Regions from separate parts of the Streptomyces sp. NPDC048441 genome, predicted to be linked through region 4. Evidence: riboswitches for the same ligand, from Rfam matches in the RefSeq annotation. Region 4 holds a riboswitch; each other region holds the start of a gene.
What was found. Region 4 has a riboswitch for cobalamin ahead of ACGFSB_RS16130 (cobalamin biosynthesis protein). Riboswitches for the same ligand answer to the same signal wherever they lie in the genome.
Positions count from the first base shown of each region.

Region 1: another riboswitch for cobalamin. It lies ahead of ACGFSB_RS00810 (CbtB-domain containing protein); the one in region 4 lies ahead of ACGFSB_RS16130 (cobalamin biosynthesis protein).
Region 2: another riboswitch for cobalamin. It lies ahead of ACGFSB_RS13870 (ABC transporter substrate-binding protein); the one in region 4 lies ahead of ACGFSB_RS16130 (cobalamin biosynthesis protein).
Region 3: another riboswitch for cobalamin. It lies ahead of metE (5-methyltetrahydropteroyltriglutamate--homocysteine S-methyltransferase); the one in region 4 lies ahead of ACGFSB_RS16130 (cobalamin biosynthesis protein).

Region 1 is NZ_JBICXM010000001.1:175,923-180,099, forward strand. Features, by position in the region: gene ACGFSB_RS00790 (HAD-IIA family hydrolase) at 1-280, shown strand, start outside; gene ACGFSB_RS00795 (hypothetical protein) at 371-913, shown strand; gene ACGFSB_RS00800 (class F sortase) at 929-1,594, shown strand; gene ACGFSB_RS00805 (CbtA family protein) at 1,575-2,432, opposite strand; gene ACGFSB_RS00810 (CbtB-domain containing protein) at 2,453-2,680, opposite strand; cobalamin riboswitch at 2,713-2,834, opposite strand; gene ACGFSB_RS00815 (ANTAR domain-containing protein) at 3,192-3,932, opposite strand; gene ACGFSB_RS00820 (glycoside hydrolase family 6 protein) at 4,095-4,177, shown strand, end outside.
Region 2 is NZ_JBICXM010000005.1:39,774-43,950, forward strand. Features, by position in the region: gene ACGFSB_RS13855 (haloacid dehalogenase-like hydrolase) at 1-738, opposite strand, end outside; gene ACGFSB_RS13860 (helix-turn-helix domain-containing protein) at 922-1,809, shown strand; gene ACGFSB_RS13865 (VOC family protein) at 1,815-2,300, shown strand; cobalamin riboswitch at 2,308-2,494, shown strand; gene ACGFSB_RS13870 (ABC transporter substrate-binding protein) at 2,647-3,660, shown strand; gene ACGFSB_RS13875 (FecCD family ABC transporter permease) at 3,657-4,177, shown strand, end outside.
Region 3 is NZ_JBICXM010000008.1:19,956-24,132, reverse strand. Features, by position in the region: gene metE (5-methyltetrahydropteroyltriglutamate--homocysteine S-methyltransferase) at 1-1,530, opposite strand, end outside; cobalamin riboswitch at 1,691-1,909, opposite strand; gene ACGFSB_RS20895 (hypothetical protein) at 1,992-2,360, shown strand; gene ACGFSB_RS20890 (carbohydrate ABC transporter permease) at 2,404-3,237, opposite strand; gene ACGFSB_RS20885 (carbohydrate ABC transporter permease) at 3,244-4,089, opposite strand.
Region 4 is NZ_JBICXM010000005.1:529,062-533,238, forward strand. Features, by position in the region: gene ACGFSB_RS16125 (cobyric acid synthase) at 1-697, opposite strand, end outside; gene ACGFSB_RS16130 (cobalamin biosynthesis protein) at 694-1,635, opposite strand; cobalamin riboswitch at 1,744-1,886, opposite strand; gene ACGFSB_RS16135 (DUF397 domain-containing protein) at 2,160-2,375, shown strand; gene ACGFSB_RS16140 (hypothetical protein) at 2,372-2,671, shown strand; gene ACGFSB_RS16145 (hypothetical protein) at 2,604-3,170, opposite strand; gene ACGFSB_RS16150 (helix-turn-helix domain-containing protein) at 3,214-4,074, opposite strand.

The sequences.
Region 1 (4,177 bases), on a different contig from region 4:
CGCCGCGTTGATCACCAAGGCCACGAAGCGGACCCCGTACTTCGCCGGAAAGCCGAATCCGCTGATGATGCGGACCGGGCTCAACGCCATCGGGGCGCATTCGGAGACGAGCGCCATGATCGGCGACCGCATGGACACGGACGTCCTCGCCGGTCTCGAGGCCGGGATGGAGACCTTCCTGGTCCTCACCGGCCTGACCTCGGAGAAGGACATCGACGAGTACCCGTTCCGGCCGTCCAACGTCGTGGACTCCATCGCGGACCTCGTCGACAGGATCTGACGCCCCCGGTAGGCCCCTGGGCCACCCGTTTGCCTCACAGGGCAGGCGCGGCGTGTCGCGGCGCGTGAACCTCGGAACAGGAGGTTCACGATGCGTACCTGTTCCACCACCCTGCGTGGCATAGCCGCGGCGGCCGCCATCGCCGCGCTCCCCGTCGCCGCCGCGACGCCCGCGTACGCCCATGACGAGGGCAAAGTTCATGCCACGGTCAGCCCGTCCAGCGCCGCGCCGGGGGCCCAGGTCGAGGTGAGCGTCACGGGCTGTGACGGGACGACCGGGTCCGCCGGGTCCGGGGCGTTCACCGGTGACGCGAAGCTCACCGGGCGGGACGGCGACAAGTTCTCCCTCAACGGCTCGGCGACGGTCAGGAACGGCATCTCGGGTACGTTCGACGTCACCGTGATCTGCGACGGCCACCCCCACCAGGGCGCCGGCACCGTCCAGGTGATCCAGCACCACTCCGAGCCCGTCTCGCCGGTCCGCGCGGGCGGCGGCGGCACGGCGCAGCTGGCCGTCGAACCCGCCCAGGAGGCGGGCCCCGGCACCCGGCATGCGGTGATCGGCCTGGTGCTCGCCGGGGTGGCGGCCGTGGCCGTGGCGTTCCGCAGCGTCCGCCGGCGCCGCTCCGAGTGACGGGCCACGACCGATATGTCCGGCCATGAGAGGCCGACAGGACACGGGCGATTCCTCACCGGGCTCGCCTGGGCGCTGCTGCTCGTCGGCCTCTGGCTGTGGGGCAGCGAGATCACCGACGTACGCGGCGGTGTCTCCGAGCCCACCAACGGTGACGTCGCGGCGGTGGGCCGCCCGTTCGGTGTCGAACTCCCGGACGCGCACGAGCCGCTGGCCCCCGCGAGGCCGCAACGCGTCGATGTCCCCTCGCTGAAGGTGCGGGCGCCGGTGATCGCCCGTGGTCTCGATCAGGAGGGTGCCATCGATCCGCCGTCCTTCGAGCAGGCGGGCGACGTCGGCTGGTACGCGGGCGGGACGCGCCCCGGTGCGGTCGGCACGTCCCTGTTCGTGGGCCATGTCGACACCGAGACGCGCCCGGCGGTCTTCTACGACCTCAGTGCGGTGCGCCCCGGCGAGAAGGTCCGGGTGACGCGGGACGACGGCTCGGTCGCGGTGTTCACCGTGGACGACGTCCAGGTGCTCAGCCGCGACCGCTTCGACGCGAAGAAGGCGTACGGCCCCCACGAGAAGGGCCGCGCCGAACTCCGTCTCATCACCTGCGGCGGCACGTTCGACCGGGCGGCAAGGACCTACTCGGCGAACGTGGTGGTGTCCGCCTACCTCACTGGGGTGGCGCCGTAGGGGTGGCGCCGAGGGGCGAGGGCACTCCCGCCGCGCTCGCACTCACGGAGGCACCCGTGGCGTCGGCCCCTTCCTGTGCGGCCCCTTCTCGTACAGCCCCTTCTCGTACGGCCCGCAGGCCGAGGCCTCCGAACACCGCCGCGAACACCGCCCACAGCAGGGCGTGCGAGGCGACCGACAGGACCCGGAAGTCCCACAGCAGGGTCGCGTCGACCGGGACCGGGTCGGGATTGTCCGGGAGCAGGAAGAGCGCGGCGAGCACGGCGACGGTCGTCAGGGCCGCCGCGATCTGCCGCACCGGAACGGATCTGGCCGACAGGCGTACGTACACCTGCCAGACCAGGAACATGCCGAGGACGCCGATGGCGACGGACGCGAGCCACATCGTCTGGCGGTCGCCGACCGTGCCCGAGTCGCCGACACCCGGCGGGTTCGCCGGATAGCGCAGACCGGGCAGCAGGGAGACGGCGAGGAACGCCGCTCCGGCGAAGGTGAGTGCGCGCGGCCAGGGGGCCGAGCGCGGGTCGCGACGGTGCACCAGGGCGTATGCCACGGCGAACAGGATGCCGATGGCCAGACCCATGACGACCGAGGCGACGACCAGACCCAGGTGCTGGGTCGAGCGGGTGAAGAGCTCTTCGTGGTGCTGCGCGGACTGAGCGGCGCCGTGCATGTGCTCCTCGGCGGCCGACCGCTTCTCCTCGACGCGGATCGCCCGGTCCATCAGCGGCTCGGCGAGGAGGAGGGAGAAGAGACCGGCCGCGAGGCCCGCCGCTCCTCCCGCCGCGAGACCCCGGCCGAGCAGGGGGAGTACAGGTGAGGACGATGGGGATGGCATGGTGCTTTTTCCGTCCCCGATCAGTGGCATGGGGCACCGAAGAGGTGCCTGCCGTCGTGGGCGAATTCGTGGAGGTAGCTGCCGGTCGCCGAGATCAGCGAGCCGTTGTCGATGAAGACCGCGTAGAGCGCGATCAACGCGATGATGGCCGCGGCCGACGCGATCAGCCAGTCGCGGGTGCTCGCCGTGGCGGCCTGGACCGCCAGGCTGTCCGTGTGCGATGCGCTGTGGCCTGTGAGGGCAGACATACGGATGGGCCTCCTTCTGGGGTTTCCACGCCCCAATGCAGGAGGACGACAGCTCAGTTCCTGGCTTCCGCACGCCTCGCGGTGTGTGGTCACAGTGGCGGGACCGCCCCGGAATCGCACCGGGTTCCTGTCAACCGTCGCCTCAATGTATGGACTTGTCGTCCCGGAGAGTCCCAGCTGGTCATGGGCACTGTCAACAGTGCCTCCAGGCAACCATGCCCGGTCGGCGGCCCGCTCCCCCCGGAGCCGTCGACCGGGCTGGTCCTCGACCGCGCGCGCACGAGCTGCGGGAGTAACCCGGCGCCGGCGCGGGAGGTTCGATGGCCAACCCCGCAATGCGGGTTGGTCGATCAGGCCGGGGGCTTGGGCCGTTGTGACGACTCTAGAACGGATGAGCGCTGGAGCCTAGAGGTGGATTGACGCCAAGTCGCGATCTCTTGCCCCTGTGTGATCTCCCCAGGTGGCGACGGTCGCCGGGAGAGCCATCGGGAAGGTTCGGACCAACTGCTGGTCAACTGCCGCGCAGCGTCTTGTCGTCGATCGATCCCTTGATCACTTCGGTGGCCACAAGGTCTATGAGCAGGCGTTCCCTGCGTGCGTACCGCCGCAGCACGTCGAATGCCTCGTCCACACTCGTGTGCCGGCGCTCGGCGAGTATGCCTTTGGCCTGTTCGATGCGGATTCGGCTGGTCAGAGCGCCCTGTAGCTGTGTGGTGAGGGTCCGATACTCCGAGTAGGTGTGGAAATTGTGCAGACCCACCGCGATGGCGTCGGCGATCGCCTGCGCCAGGAGCAACTCGCCCTCGGCGTACGGGCCCTGAGATGTCCCGGGTACGAAGACGTTGAGCGCGCCGAGGAGGTCATCGTGCCGCCGCAGCGGAACCGCGTAGGTCACCGCGATGCCGTGGGTCCGGGCGACCTCCGTGAACTCCGGCCAGCGCCCGGCGGGTTCGGGCTCCGTGAGCAGGACCGGCGGCACGGTCCTGCCCGTGCCGAGGCTCTCCACGCAGGGCCCGCCGCTCTGTTGGGCCGCGAGGAGGTCGAGTGCGAGATCCGGGGGGTGGCCGCCGACGGCGACGGGAGAGGTGCCCGGTCCTTTGAACATGACTCCGGTTGCGGACGCGTCGAGCAGCTCCACGCAGTGGCCCGCGACGCGGCTCAGGTGCCGCTCGGGGTCGAAGTCGTCGGCGAGTGTGTTGGTGGCCTCCATCAGGACTTCGGCCAGCCGCAATTCAGAGGTGCGATCCCGCATGATCTCCTCCCCGGGAGTGCTTCCCCGCGCAGGGGCGCCTACCCCCGGGCACCAAGCTGTAACAGCTCTTCTACAGGTCTCCGCTGCGGACGGGCGGGCCTCGTGGGCTGGGAGTGCGTATGTCAGGATTGAGAATCGGACAGTGCACCCAAGGGGGAGTGGATGTACCACAAAGGCACCGGCCGCGGTCATCGAATCGCGGGCCGGGGGGTGAAGGCTGCGGCGGCGTTTGCGGGGGCGGCGCT
Region 2 (4,177 bases), 490 kb from region 4:
GCCGATGACGTTCTCGGGCTTCACGTCGTAGCCGTACTTGGGGTCGCCGAGGACCATCCGCACCAGGTCCTCGCTGGCCGCGCTGACGACGTACACCTCGATGCCGTGCCCCCGCAGCGTCTTGTAGAGCTCCTGCATACCGGGGGAGAACTCGGGCGCCTCGACCTCGGTCTTGGTCAGCTTCCCGTCCTCGTAGTACTCGGCGGGGATCGGCTTGTCGTACGCGAGGAGCTCGTCGACGTAGCCCTTGAGCTGCTTCAGCGTGAAACCGGAGAAGATCTGCGCGGCCCACGGGTAGCAGATCTGGTCGTCGACCTCGCAGAGCCGGTTGTAGTAGCTGTAGAGGCTCTCCTTGTGCTTCGCCGTGTCCTTGAAGGGGATGGTCTTCAGCGACGGGTCCATCGTCTTGCGGGTCAGCACCCCCTTCATCTCCAGGAAGGGGAGGAGGGATTCCTCCAGGTCGTTGCGGTACGTCGTGTTGTCCGCGTCGAAGACGGCGTACGCGCCCTTGTGACCGTTCTTCGCGATGACCTTGCCGAGCTTCTTCGCGACCGGCTCGGGCCAGTGCCGCAGCTCGGTGGCGGCCTTCGCAGCCGCCGCTTCGGTCTTCGCCGAGTCGTCGGCGGCCGTCGCGTCCGTGCTCGGCCAGAGCGCCGTCCCCGCGAGGACGGCCGCGGTGAGCGCACCCGCCGTGCCGAGGACGGCCAGCTTGCCCTTGCCCTTTGCCGTTACTGCCATGGTTTTGTGCCCCCTGAGAGCGGTCTGCGCCCCGTCCGAGGCGGCGGGTCATCGTATGGGGTCAGGCGGCGGATTCCCATGATCGACATCACCGGATGTGGCGGGAGTGGGACGCGGGGGAACGGGTAGCGGCATGGGACGGTCGGCGCTGCCCCGGCGCCCCGCCCGTCGCATACTGACTGCATGGAGAGTGCCGAGACCGCCTCCCGGGAGTTCGTGCGGGCCGTCCCGCGGCTCGACGGCATGGTGGTGTCAGCGGTCGGCTACCGCACCACGGGCGAGCGGCCAGGACTGCACCGCGGACTGCCGTCCCCGTATCTGACGCTGATCTTCTCGCTGGACGGCCCCGTCATCAGCGGCCTCACCCCCGAGCAGGCGCGCGGCAGCGACGCGTTCCGCGCGGACATCGTCACGGGTGGCCTGCACCAGTCCCCGGCGTACGTCGTCAGGCCCGAGCACGAGGCGGGCATCCAGCTCGCCGTGCATCCGCTCGCCGCCCGCGCCCTGCTCGGCGTACCGGCCGGGGAACTGGCGGGCGACCTGGTGACGCCGGGTTCGGAGGTGATGGGGCGACGCGCCGCCGACGTACGGGAGCTGCTGTGCGAGCAGTCCGGCTGGGAGGAGCGCTTCGCTTCCCTGTCCGCCTACTTGAGGCAGCGGGCGGCGGACGCCGATGCCGACTCCGGCGGCAGGGCTTCCGTACGCCCCGAGGTCGCCGAGGCGTGGGCCTGGCTGGCCCGGCACCGGGGCGTGGGCACGCTGCGCGGCCTCTCCCGGCATGTCGCGCTCAGCGAGCGCCGCCTCACCACGCTCTTCCGCGCCGAGACGGGCCTGAGCCCCAAGCAGGCCGGTCGTCTGATGCGTTTCCACCGCGCACGGAACGCCGTCGTACGTCCCGTGGCCGCGGGCACCGCCCCTGACCTGGCCCGCGTGGCAGCCGACTGCGGCTATTACGACCACTCCCACCTGGTGCGGGACTTCCAGCAGTACACCGGCGTCAGTCCCAGCGGCTGGCTGGCCGAAGAGTGCCGGAATATCCAAGCCGGAAGCTACGGAGGGGGAGAAGAGTAGGTCCCATGGACACCACCGAGAAGCAGCAGCAGCCCCAGTCCGCCTCCACCTCCGCCCCTGCCTCCGCCCCTGCCTCCGCCTCTGCCGGGCGTGCGCCCGACGTCTGGCCGACGCTCCAGGCCAATGACGCCCCCGCCCTGATCGACTTCCTGGTCGGCACGGTCGGCTTCCTGCGTACCGCCGTCTACGAGGACGGCGACCGCGTGGCGCACGCCGAGCTCGACTGGCCCGAGGGCGGTGCCGTGATGCTCGGCTCGTACGACGAGAAGTCCCAGGACTGGTGCCTGAAGCCGGGCACCTTCGGCGCGTACGTAGTCACCGACCACGTGGACGACCTCTACCAGCGCCTCACCGCCGCCGGGGTCGAGATCATCCGCGAGATCGAGGACCAGCCGTACGGCAGCCGGGAGTTCGCGATCGCCGACCCCGAGGGCAACAAATGGTCCTTCGGCACGTACCGCGGCGCACCGAGGCCCGAGCAGCCGTCCTGACCCTGCGTGATAGCTTGCGAGCGCCAGTCAACCCACACCAGGGCCAGGGAATCCGGTGCGAATCCGGAACTGACGCGCAGCGGTGAGGGAGGACGGGCGGGGCCATAGCCACTGGGCGTCCATGGACGCCTGGGAAGGCGTCCCGTCCGGCCGATCCCCGAGTCCGAAGACCTGCTGGCGCCTTCGCCCCCGCACCGGGCGGCGGAGGTGATGAAGCAGGCCAGGCTCCGCGTATGAGCCGTGAGACTCAAGGGATCGTGTGTCCTCCACAGCCCGTCGCGTATCAGTCCGTCGCGCATCAGTCCGGCGCGTATCAGCCCGTCGCGCATCAGCCTGGCGCGTACGTATGCCCGTCCTCGTCGCCGCAGGCCTGGCCGTCACGCTGACGTCCTGCGGCGGCTCGCAGGCCACCTCCACCACGGAAGAGAAGGCGGCAGGCTACCCGCTGACCCTCACCTCCTGCGGCAAGAAGGCGGAGATCAAGGCGCCGCCCAGGCGGGCGGTCTCCCTCGACCAGGGCTCCACCGAGATCCTGCTCTCCCTGGGCCTCGCGGACCGCATGGCAGGCACCGGCACCTGGACGGACCCGGTGCTGGAGGGCCTGGAGAAGGAGAACGACAAGGTCGACCGCCTTGCTGACAGCTACCCCTCCTTCGAAAAGGTGCTCGCCAAGGAGCCGGACTTCGTCACCGCGTCCTTCCTCGCGACGGTCAGCAAGGGCGGCGTCGCCGACCGCGCCAAGTTCGCCGAACTCGGCGTACCCGCCTATGTCTCGCCCTCCGACTGCGCGGGCAAGGACAACAGCGGCGACGGCGACGGCAGCCGCGACAAGACGCTGACCATGGACACGGTGTACGGCGAAGTGCGGGACCTAGCACGGGTGTTCGGCGTGGAGAAGCGCGGCGAACGCCTGATCGCGGAGCTCAAGGGCCGGGTGGCGAAGGCCATGAAGAACATCAACGCCTCCGACACGACGCTCCTTTACTGGTTCGCCAACTCCGACGCCCCCTACATGGCGGGCTGCTGCGGAGCGCCCGGCATCATCACCCGCGAACTGGGCGCGAAGAACGTCTTCGACGACACCCGCGAGGAGTGGCCCCAGATCAACTGGGAGACGGTGGCCGACCGTGACCCGGACGTCCTCGTCATCGGCGACCTCACGCGCAAGTCGCAGACGGCCGAGAGCGCGAAGAAGAAGATCGAGTTCCTGGAGTCCGACCCGGTCACCAAGAACCTGACCGCGGTGAAGAAGAAGCGGTACGTGCTGCTGAGCGGCCAGGCGATGAACCCGACGATCCGCACGGTGGACGGCGTGGAACAAGTCGCGGACGCACTGCGGAAGTTCGGGCTGGCCAAGTGAGGAGAGCCGTCCCGGGCGGTATAGGCCACGCCCTGCTCTGGACGACGGGCATCGGCGCCCTCCTCCTCTCCGTGGCGGTGGCCGTCACCATCGGCCCCGCGGACATCTCCGTACCGGACGTATGGTCGGCGGTGGCGGCTCACCTGGGCTGGGGAGAGGCGGAGCTGACGCCCATCAGGGACGGCATCGTCTGGAACCTGCGGATGCCGCGCACGCTCCTCGCGGCGGTCTGCGGCGCCGGCCTGGCCGTCTGCGGAACGGTCCTCCAGTCCCTCCTGCGCAACCCCCTCGCGGACCCCTTCGTGCTCGGCGTCTCCTCGGGCGCGTCCACGGGGGCGGTCGCGGTCGTCGTCCTGGGGGTCGGCGGGGGAGCGGTGTCGGTCTCGGCGGGCGCTTTCGCGGGGGCGGTCTGCTCGTTCGCACTCGTGCTGCTGCTCAGCCACACCCTGGGCGGGAGCGCGGACAGGGTGGTGCTCTCCGGGGTGGCGGCGATGCAACTCTTCTCCGCGATCACCTC
Region 3 (4,177 bases), on a different contig from region 4:
GGCGAAGTACTGCACCATGTCGTTGCGTTCGGGCTCGCCGTGCACCAGGACGTCGATGCCCACCTTCTCCTGGAAGGCGATGACCTCGCGGATCTCGGTCCTGATGCGCTCTTCGTAGCCATCCGTGTCGATGCGTCCGGCGCGCAGGTCGGCGCGGGCGGTGCGCAGTTCCGTGGTCTGCGGGAACGAGCCGATCGTGGTGGTGGGGAGCAGCGGCAGGCCGAGGTGGGCGCGCTGGGCGGTGGCCCGCACCTCGTACGGTGCGGAGCGGCGGCCGTCGGCGTCGGTGACGGCGGCGACGCGGGCCCGGACCGCCGGGTCGCGGGTGATGGAGGAGTGCTGACGGGACGCCAGATCGGCCCGGTTGGCGGCGAGTTCGGCGGTGATCGCCGAGGTTCCTTCGGTGAGGCCGCGCGCGAGAGTGACGATCTCGGTGGTCTTCTGGCGGGCGAAGGCCAGCCAGCGCAGGATCTGCGGGTCGATGTCCCGCTCGGCGGCGGCGTCGATCGGCACGTGCAGCAGTGAGCAGGAGGCGGCCACGTCCACCCGGTCGGCGAGGCCGAGGAGGGTGCCGAGGGTGGAGAGCGACTTCTCGAAGTCGTTGATCCAGATGTTGCGGCCGTTGACGACGCCCGCGACAAGGCGCTTGCCGGGCAGCCCGCCGACGGCGGCGAGGCCGTCCAGGTTGGCCGCGGCGGCTTCGGTGAAGTCGAGCGCGAGGCCGTCCACCGGGGCCTTCGCGAGCACGGGCAGTGCGTCGCCGAGCCGGTCGAAGTAGGAGGCGAGCAGCAGCTTCGGCCGGTCGGTGAGCCTACCGAGTTCCCGGTAGGCGCGGGAGGCGGCGTTGAGCTCGGCCGGTGTGCGGTCCTGGACCAGGGCGGGCTCGTCGAGCTGCACCCACTCGGCGCCCGCCGCACGGAGATCGGCGAGGACCTCGGCGTACACGGGAAGGAGCCGGTCGAGCAGGGTGAGCGGTTCGAAGTCGGCGGCGACGCCGGGGGCGGGCTTGGCGAGCAGGAGGTAGGTCACCGGGCCGACGAGGGCCGGGCGGGCGGTGTGGCCGAGAGCGAGGGCTTCCGTCAGCTCGGCGACCTGCTTGGTGGAGTCGGTCGCGAAGACGGTGTCAGGGCCCAGCTCGGGGACCAGATAGTGGTAGTTGGTGTCGAACCACTTGGTCATCTCGAGGGGCGCCACGTCCTTGTTGCCGCGGGCCATGGCGAAGTAGCCGTCGAGCGGGTCGGCCGCGAGAGCGTCACGGTGGCGGGCGGGGACAGCGCCGACCATGACGCTGGTGTCCAGGACATGGTCGTAGTACGAGAAATCACCGGTCGGCACCTCGTCGATGCCGGCGTCGGCCAACTGCTGCCAGTTCGCACGGCGCAGGCCCTGCGCGGTCTCCTTCAGGGCGTCAGCGGTGACGCGGCCCTTCCAGTAGCCCTCGACGGCCTTCTTCAGTTCACGGTGCCGGCCTTGGCGGGGGTAGCCGTACACGGTGGCCCGTGCTGCCGCGGCTGCGGACTTCGCTGTCACGGAAATCTCCTTCGCGAGATGACTCCTGAGAATCCCGGAGACGGGACACGGACGCGAAGGGATGACGAACCGGGTGGGCCGAACCCGCGCCATCGGCGCGCTGCCCACCTGATCTGTACGCCGACCCGCCCACGAGGTCACCGGGATGTCCGCACGTGAGGGTCACGTACGGGCAACGGGCAGGTCTTCGGACTCGCGGGCACATCTGCCGAGGCAGACTCCTACTGGCCGTCGCTTCCCGGATCCTCGGCCGGATCCAGTGCGTATGACGGCGGTCGTTCCCGCTCACCGCTGCGGGGCAGTCCCGGATTCCCACCGGGTTCCCTCTTGCGACGCGCCTGTCTGGCGAACAGGGCGAACCAGCTGCACGGATCAGACTAGAGCACACACCGGGGGCGAGCCAGGATGGGGAGTCGGGGGCTACCGTGAGCCTCAGCAGTACAGGGGGAAGGGGAAGGCCCATGGAGTGGTTCTGGATCGTTCTCATCATCTTCTGGACGGGCGGCTTCGCGTGGGTGGCCGACAACGTCCGTACCGCTCTGCGCAATCGGCATGAGCGGAAGCTGGAACTGATGGAGGCGGCGAAGCAGGAACGCCTGGCTGTCGAAGCGGCATATCAGTCGCCGGAGCCGGTGTGCGGGTGCACGCACCACCTTGCCAAGCACGACAAGCAGGGGCTGTGCCATGAGCGCGTCGAGGTGCCGACGGAATGGGACGAGAACAAGAAGCCGCTGAAGTACGAGGCGGGGCAGTGCGACTGCCAGCGCTATGTGGGGCCGCAGCCGCTGTCGCAGGTGTTCGCGGAGGAACTGACGGACCGGGGCTTCTGATCTGCGGACTGACTGGCCAAGGTAGTGAGGTCATGACCGGTCCTCAGTCGATACCGGACCGCTCCACCCCCGCCACGATCCACCGCTGGAAGCACAGGAACACCACGAGGAGCGGCAGGATCGACACGGCCGCCGCGATGAACAGCTCGTGCAGCCTGATGACTTGGGAGGTGGTGAAGGACGAAAGCGCGACCTGCACCGTCCACGCGTTCCGGTCCTGCCCGATCACCAGCGGCCACAGGAAGGAGTTCCACGCGCCGATGAAGACGATCGTCCCGACGGCCGCGAAGACGGGTCGCGCGTTCGGTACGACGATGCGCCAGTAGGTACGCCAGTAGCCGAGCCCGTCGACCTGCGCTGCGTCCTCCAACTCCCGGGGGAAGCCCAGGAAGTACTGCCGGAAGATGAAACAGGCGAAGGCGGAGAACAGGGTGGGGACGATCAGGCCGCGGAGTGTGGAGATCCAGCCGAGCGACGATACGAGGACGAAGCTCGGTACGAACGTGACGGCTGCCGGGACCATCAGGGTGCCGAGGACGGCGTAGAAGACCTTGTTCGCGTGCCGGTAGGGGATGCGGGCGAGGCCGTACCCGGCGAGGGAGGCGAGCAGCAGCGTGCCGAGCGTCGTCGCGACCGCGATCAGCGCGGAATTGAGCAGGGAGCGGGCGAAGGGGACGGACGTGTCGTCGAAGAGTTCCGTCACGTTCGACCAGCGCAACTGCGGGGGAAACAGGGTCCATTCGGGCGACGTGATGTCCTGCTCGCTCGCAAGGCCGTTGCGGACGAGGAGATAGAAGGGGATCAGGAAGAGGAGGGCGAGCGCGACGAGCAGGACGATCCGCAGCGCCCGCCCCACGCGTACCAGGGCGTTGTCCATCAGTCCTCAGTCCTCCTTCCTGCCGAGTCCGAACCACCGTGCCTGACCCACCGTCACCACCGCGATGATCAACGCGAGGATCACCGCTCCCGCGCTGCCGAGCCCCAGGTTCTGCCCCTGGCCGAGGGCCGTGTAGTAGAGGTAGACGAGCGGCGGGCGTGCGTAGGGCGGGTAACCGCGGGCGTCCGAAAGGAGGTTGTAGAACTCGTCGAAGGCCTGGAAGGCGTTGACCACGAGGAGCAGGACGACCGCGACCGAGGTGGCGCGCAGCTGCGGCAGGGTGATGTGGCGGAGCACCTGCCAGCCCGGCCGTGCTCCGTCCACGGCGGCGGCCTCGTACAGGACGGGGCTGATCCGCTGGAGCCCGGCCAGAAAGAGGATCATGTAGAAACCGGCCTGGAGCCAGAGCCGCACGGTCACGATCACCAGCCAGTACCACGGCGGTTCGGTGGTCGATAGCCAGGCGATCTGGTCGCCCCCGAACCAGCCGAGCACGGTGTTGGCGAGGCCGAACCGCACACCGTTGAAGATCGACATCTTCCAGATCAGGGCCGCGACGACATAGCTGCACGCTGCGGGCAGGAAGAAGACGGACCGGAAGAAGGCCTGCGCGCGGCGCACCCGGTTGACCATCAGGGCGAGGGCGAGCGAGAGCGCGAACGTGGCAGGGACGATGAACGCGGTGAATACCAGGAAGGTCCGCAGACTGCTCGTGAACGTGCCGTCCGACAGCATCGCGCTGTAGTTGTCCAGGCCCACGAAGTCGGTGGGGGTGACGGTGTTGCGGGCGTCGAAGAAGCTGAGGCCGACGCTCCACAGCAGCGGGACGTACGTGAAGAGGCCGAGGCCGATCGCGAAGGGGCCGACGAAGACCCAGAACCAGAGGGTGCGGTTGCGTGTCCGGCGCCGCTGTCCCGCGCTCTGCGCAGCCGGTGCCGCA
Region 4 (4,177 bases):
GCACGCCGAACGTGCGCCGTCCGGTGAGCTCATGGAGCATGTCGAGCCCCGGTTCGAGCAGCGAGACGTCGCCCCGGAACTTGTTGACGAGATACCCGGCCACGAGGTCCTGGTCCTCGGCGCTCAGCAGCGCGGTCGTCCCGAAGAAGGAGGCGAACACGCCCCCGCGGTCGATGTCGCCCACCACGACCACGGGGAAGCGGGCGGCCCGCGCGATCCCCATGTTCACGATGTCCGTACGTCGCAGATTGATCTCGGCGGGACTGCCCGCGCCTTCGCAGATCACGGCGTCATAGCTGCCCCGAAGTTCCTCCAGGCATCCCACGACGGTCGAGAGGAGTGCTTCCTGCCGCCCCCCGTGGTAGCCGCGCGCACTCATCTCGCCCACGGCCTTGCCCATCAGGACGACCTGACTGCTGCGGTCGCTGCCCGGCTTGAGCAGTACGGGATTCATCAGCGCGGTCGGCTCGACACGGGCCGCCTGCGCCTGCATGGCCTGGGCCCGCCCGATCTCGGCACCTTCGCGCGTGACAAAGGAGTTGAGGGACATGTTCTGCGCCTTGAAGGGCGCGACGGACACACCCTTGCGCGCCAGCCACCGGCAGATCCCGGCCGTGACGACACTCTTCCCGGCGTCGGACGTGGTCCCGGCGACGAGCAGTCCACCGCCCGTGCGGCCCTGCGCGCGGCCCTTCATGAGGACCTGCCTTTCCGCATCGTGCTCACAGCCGCGGCAACTCCCAAGGTCAGTAGTCCGATCCGCCGCGAAAGCCGCACGGCCCGCTCGATGTCGGCGACTTCGACGCCCCGCCCCTCCCCGTTCAGGACAGGCCGGTGCTCGACCCGCCCCGCGTACGAGAGGGTCCCCCCGAGCCGTACGCCCAACGCCCCGGCGAAGGCGGCCTCGACGGGCCCCGCGTTGGGGCTCGGATGCCGGGCGGCGTCATTCCGCCAGGCCCGCACCGCGCCGCGCGGCGAATCCCCGGCGGCAGCCGCGAGCACGGCGGTGAGCCGGGCCCCCGGCCACCCCAGTACGTCGTCGAGGCGGGCGGAAGCCCACCCGTACCGCCGGTACTTGGCGGACTTGTGCCCGACCATCGCGTCGAGCGTGTTCACGGCACGGAAGCCGACCAGGCCGGGGACCCCGCCGAGAGCTCCCCACACCAAGGCCCCGACCACCGCGTCGGACGTGTTCTCGGCGACGGACTCGACGACGGCACGCGCGATGCCATCGGCATCCAGCGACTGCGGGTCCCGCCCGCACAGATGGGGCAGCCGCTCCCGCGCCACCTCGACATCCCCGGCGGCCAGCGCCCCGCCGATGGCCCGCGCCTCACGCCCGAGCGAGGTCCCGCCGACCACGGCCCAGGTGGCGGCGGCGGTCAGCGCGACGGATCCGGTGCGTGAGCCACGTACAAGAGAAGAGGCGAGGGCGGCGGCACCGGCCGCACCCCCGGCACACACGACGGCGTGCAGCGCGCCCCATCCGCGGTGGTCCCGCCACAGCACACCTTCGACGGCACTCGCGGCACGGCCGAACGCGGCGACCGGATGCCCGCGGCGAGGATCGCCGAGGAACAGATCACCGAGGAGGCCGGCGGCGGCGCCGTACGCGAAGTCGCGATCGGCACACATGGGTTCAGCCCGTCGCCACGCCGAGAGGGGAGCTCACGCTCGGGAACTGGTCCGGCAAGGGGCGGCCGCGCATGGCGATATGTCCTCACTCAGGGTGTCCGCGCCCTGGTTCGACGTGATCGGCGGCGAGAGTTCCTGGCTTTCGAGGAGTCAGTTCCTCGATGACAGTGGCGGGACCGCGCCGGATTCGCACCGGCTTCCTCTCCTGCTGCCGTATTGGCTCCGGCAGTCCACCACGGCCCGCGAAGGCCCGTCAACTTGCCGTTGACCTGGGGCGGGGGTGGTGTGCTGAGGCCCACACGAGGCCGGATTTTCCCTAGGCCTGGAAATTGAACTTTCCTAGACTGGAACACGACATCCGGAGAGCGGTCCAAGAGTGGTTGAGCCCGGGTTGTGACGTGGTGTGGTGGTTCTCGGCGGTCCTCTGGGCCCTTCAAGATCACGGCACTATCGTGCATCGCCATGGGTGAAGGACGACGGGCACGCGTCGAGGGGCGCCGGCTCTCTGGCAGGGGGAGGTCGGCGTGTCCAATGAGAACCCGTCCGGACGGTTCTGGCGTAGGAGCAGCTTCAGCGGGGCCGACGCGCACTGCGTCGAAGTCGCCTTTGTGCGGGAAGCGGTGATCGTCCGTGATTCGCAGAACCTGTCGGCGCCGCGTGTCGTCTTCTCCGCTGAGCGCTGGCGCGCGTTCCTGGACGCACTCGCCGGCGCTGCGGGAGAAGGAGGGGGAGAAGGATGACCGAGCATCATCTCGCCGAAGTGCGGCATCTGGTGAACGGCGGGCACGGCGGGAAGCGGAAGACATCCGAGGTCGTGGCGGTGTGTGTGCTGCTCGGCGCGGCGGCCGCCTTGCTGGGGGCGGTGGTCTCGCTGCTGGTCGAGGGCACGGCGGCGCGCCTTGCCACCTGGGGCCTCGCGGCCGTGGCGGCCGCGGTGGCCTTGGGGCTGTGGTGGGGTCTTGCCGAGGTCAGGCAGGATCGTCGGCTTTGGAGTCGGGTCGCTGAGCGGGAACCACAGCACGGCGGTCGTCGCTGAGCGTGGGCGCCGCATTCCCGGCCTGTGAGATCAACTTGACCAGCTGACGGCTCAGTCCGACCACGGGGGCCATGAAGCCGCCGATCACGGGGCCGACCATCAAGAAGCTCGTCAGGTGCAAGGCGCCCATGAGGGCGAGCAGCCCGGCGAGGGCCAGCATCAGAACGAGTATGCAGCCGGTGCAGTAGCGGATCTTGGTCGTGAACATCCGGACGTGGTCGCTCGTGCGATTGCGGTCCAGCATGTTCATCAGCTCCGCACGAACCCGGTCGCCCATCGCTTCGCGGACCAGCTGGTTGTAGGAGGGGTCGGCGGACGCTGCCCGCCCGCGGGCGGGGTTGTCGGCGGCATCGGCAGTCGCGTCGGCAGTCGTATCGGTGGTGGCGTCGGTGGAAGCCGCACCGGCACCCTGTGCACCATCCGTACCACTGCTCCGCCACGGTGCCTGTCTTACGGCCGCGAGGATCCCCCTCCACCACTCTCGCAACGCGGCTGGCATGTGTGGCCTCCTCGCTCCTGCCGGGCTCCCCGGGCCCGGCGGGTCAGCTGCTGTCGATGCTGTCCCTGATCTGGTTGATCAGGTCGATCGCCTTGTCTTCGCCGTACGCGATCTCACGGAGGGACTCGAAGCACTCCTGGTGACGCACGATCAATTCGTGGTCGTCACGGATCGACTGGTTCCCCTGGGCCTCCAGATAGAGCAGGTCCTCGTCGTCCAGGAAGCCGAGCAGGATGAAGCTGCTGACAGTGGAGTAGTGGGCGCCCGCTGTGAACGGCAGTACTTGGAGGGACACCTTCGGGCGCTCCGACATGCTGATGAGGTGCTGCAACTGGGCGCGCTGCACACGGGGTCCGCCGATCTGACGGTGCAGGGCGGCCTCGTCGACGACGAAGAACGTCCACGGGGGGTCTTCGCCCTCCAGGGCCCGCTCCTGACGCGCGGTCCGCAGTTCCACGATCCGCCGCGCCTTCGCCTCGTCGACCCGCGGGGCGAGGAGCGCCAGCGCGTACTCGTCCGTCTGCAGAAAGCCGGGCACGATGATCGGGTTGTACGTGCGAATCGAGGCGGCGGCGCTCTCGTACCCCAGGTATTGGCTGAACTGCGGTCCGATGACGTCGTTGTACTGGGCCCACCAGCTCGCGCCCTTGGACCCGCGGGCGGCCTCTTCGAGCTCTCCGGCGAGCACCGGGTCCGCCACCCCGTACTGCTGGAGCAGGGCGCGCAGATCCGTGACGGAGAGGCTGACCGTGCCCTGCTCGATCCTCATGATTTTTGACAATGACCAGTCGAGGGCATGGGCGGCTTGACCCTGTGACTGCTCCGCGGCCTCACGGGCCTTGCGGAGCGCGATACGCAGCCTGCGGCGATTGAGGCTCGGGTCTACTTCTCTGTCCCTCGGCATGGTGGCTCCTCGCTGTCGTCGTAGCTGCTTCACCTAATGACATAGGGCGGAGAGCTCTATGTGCAGCCGACGCTAGCAGACAGCATGATGCCATTATGCCATA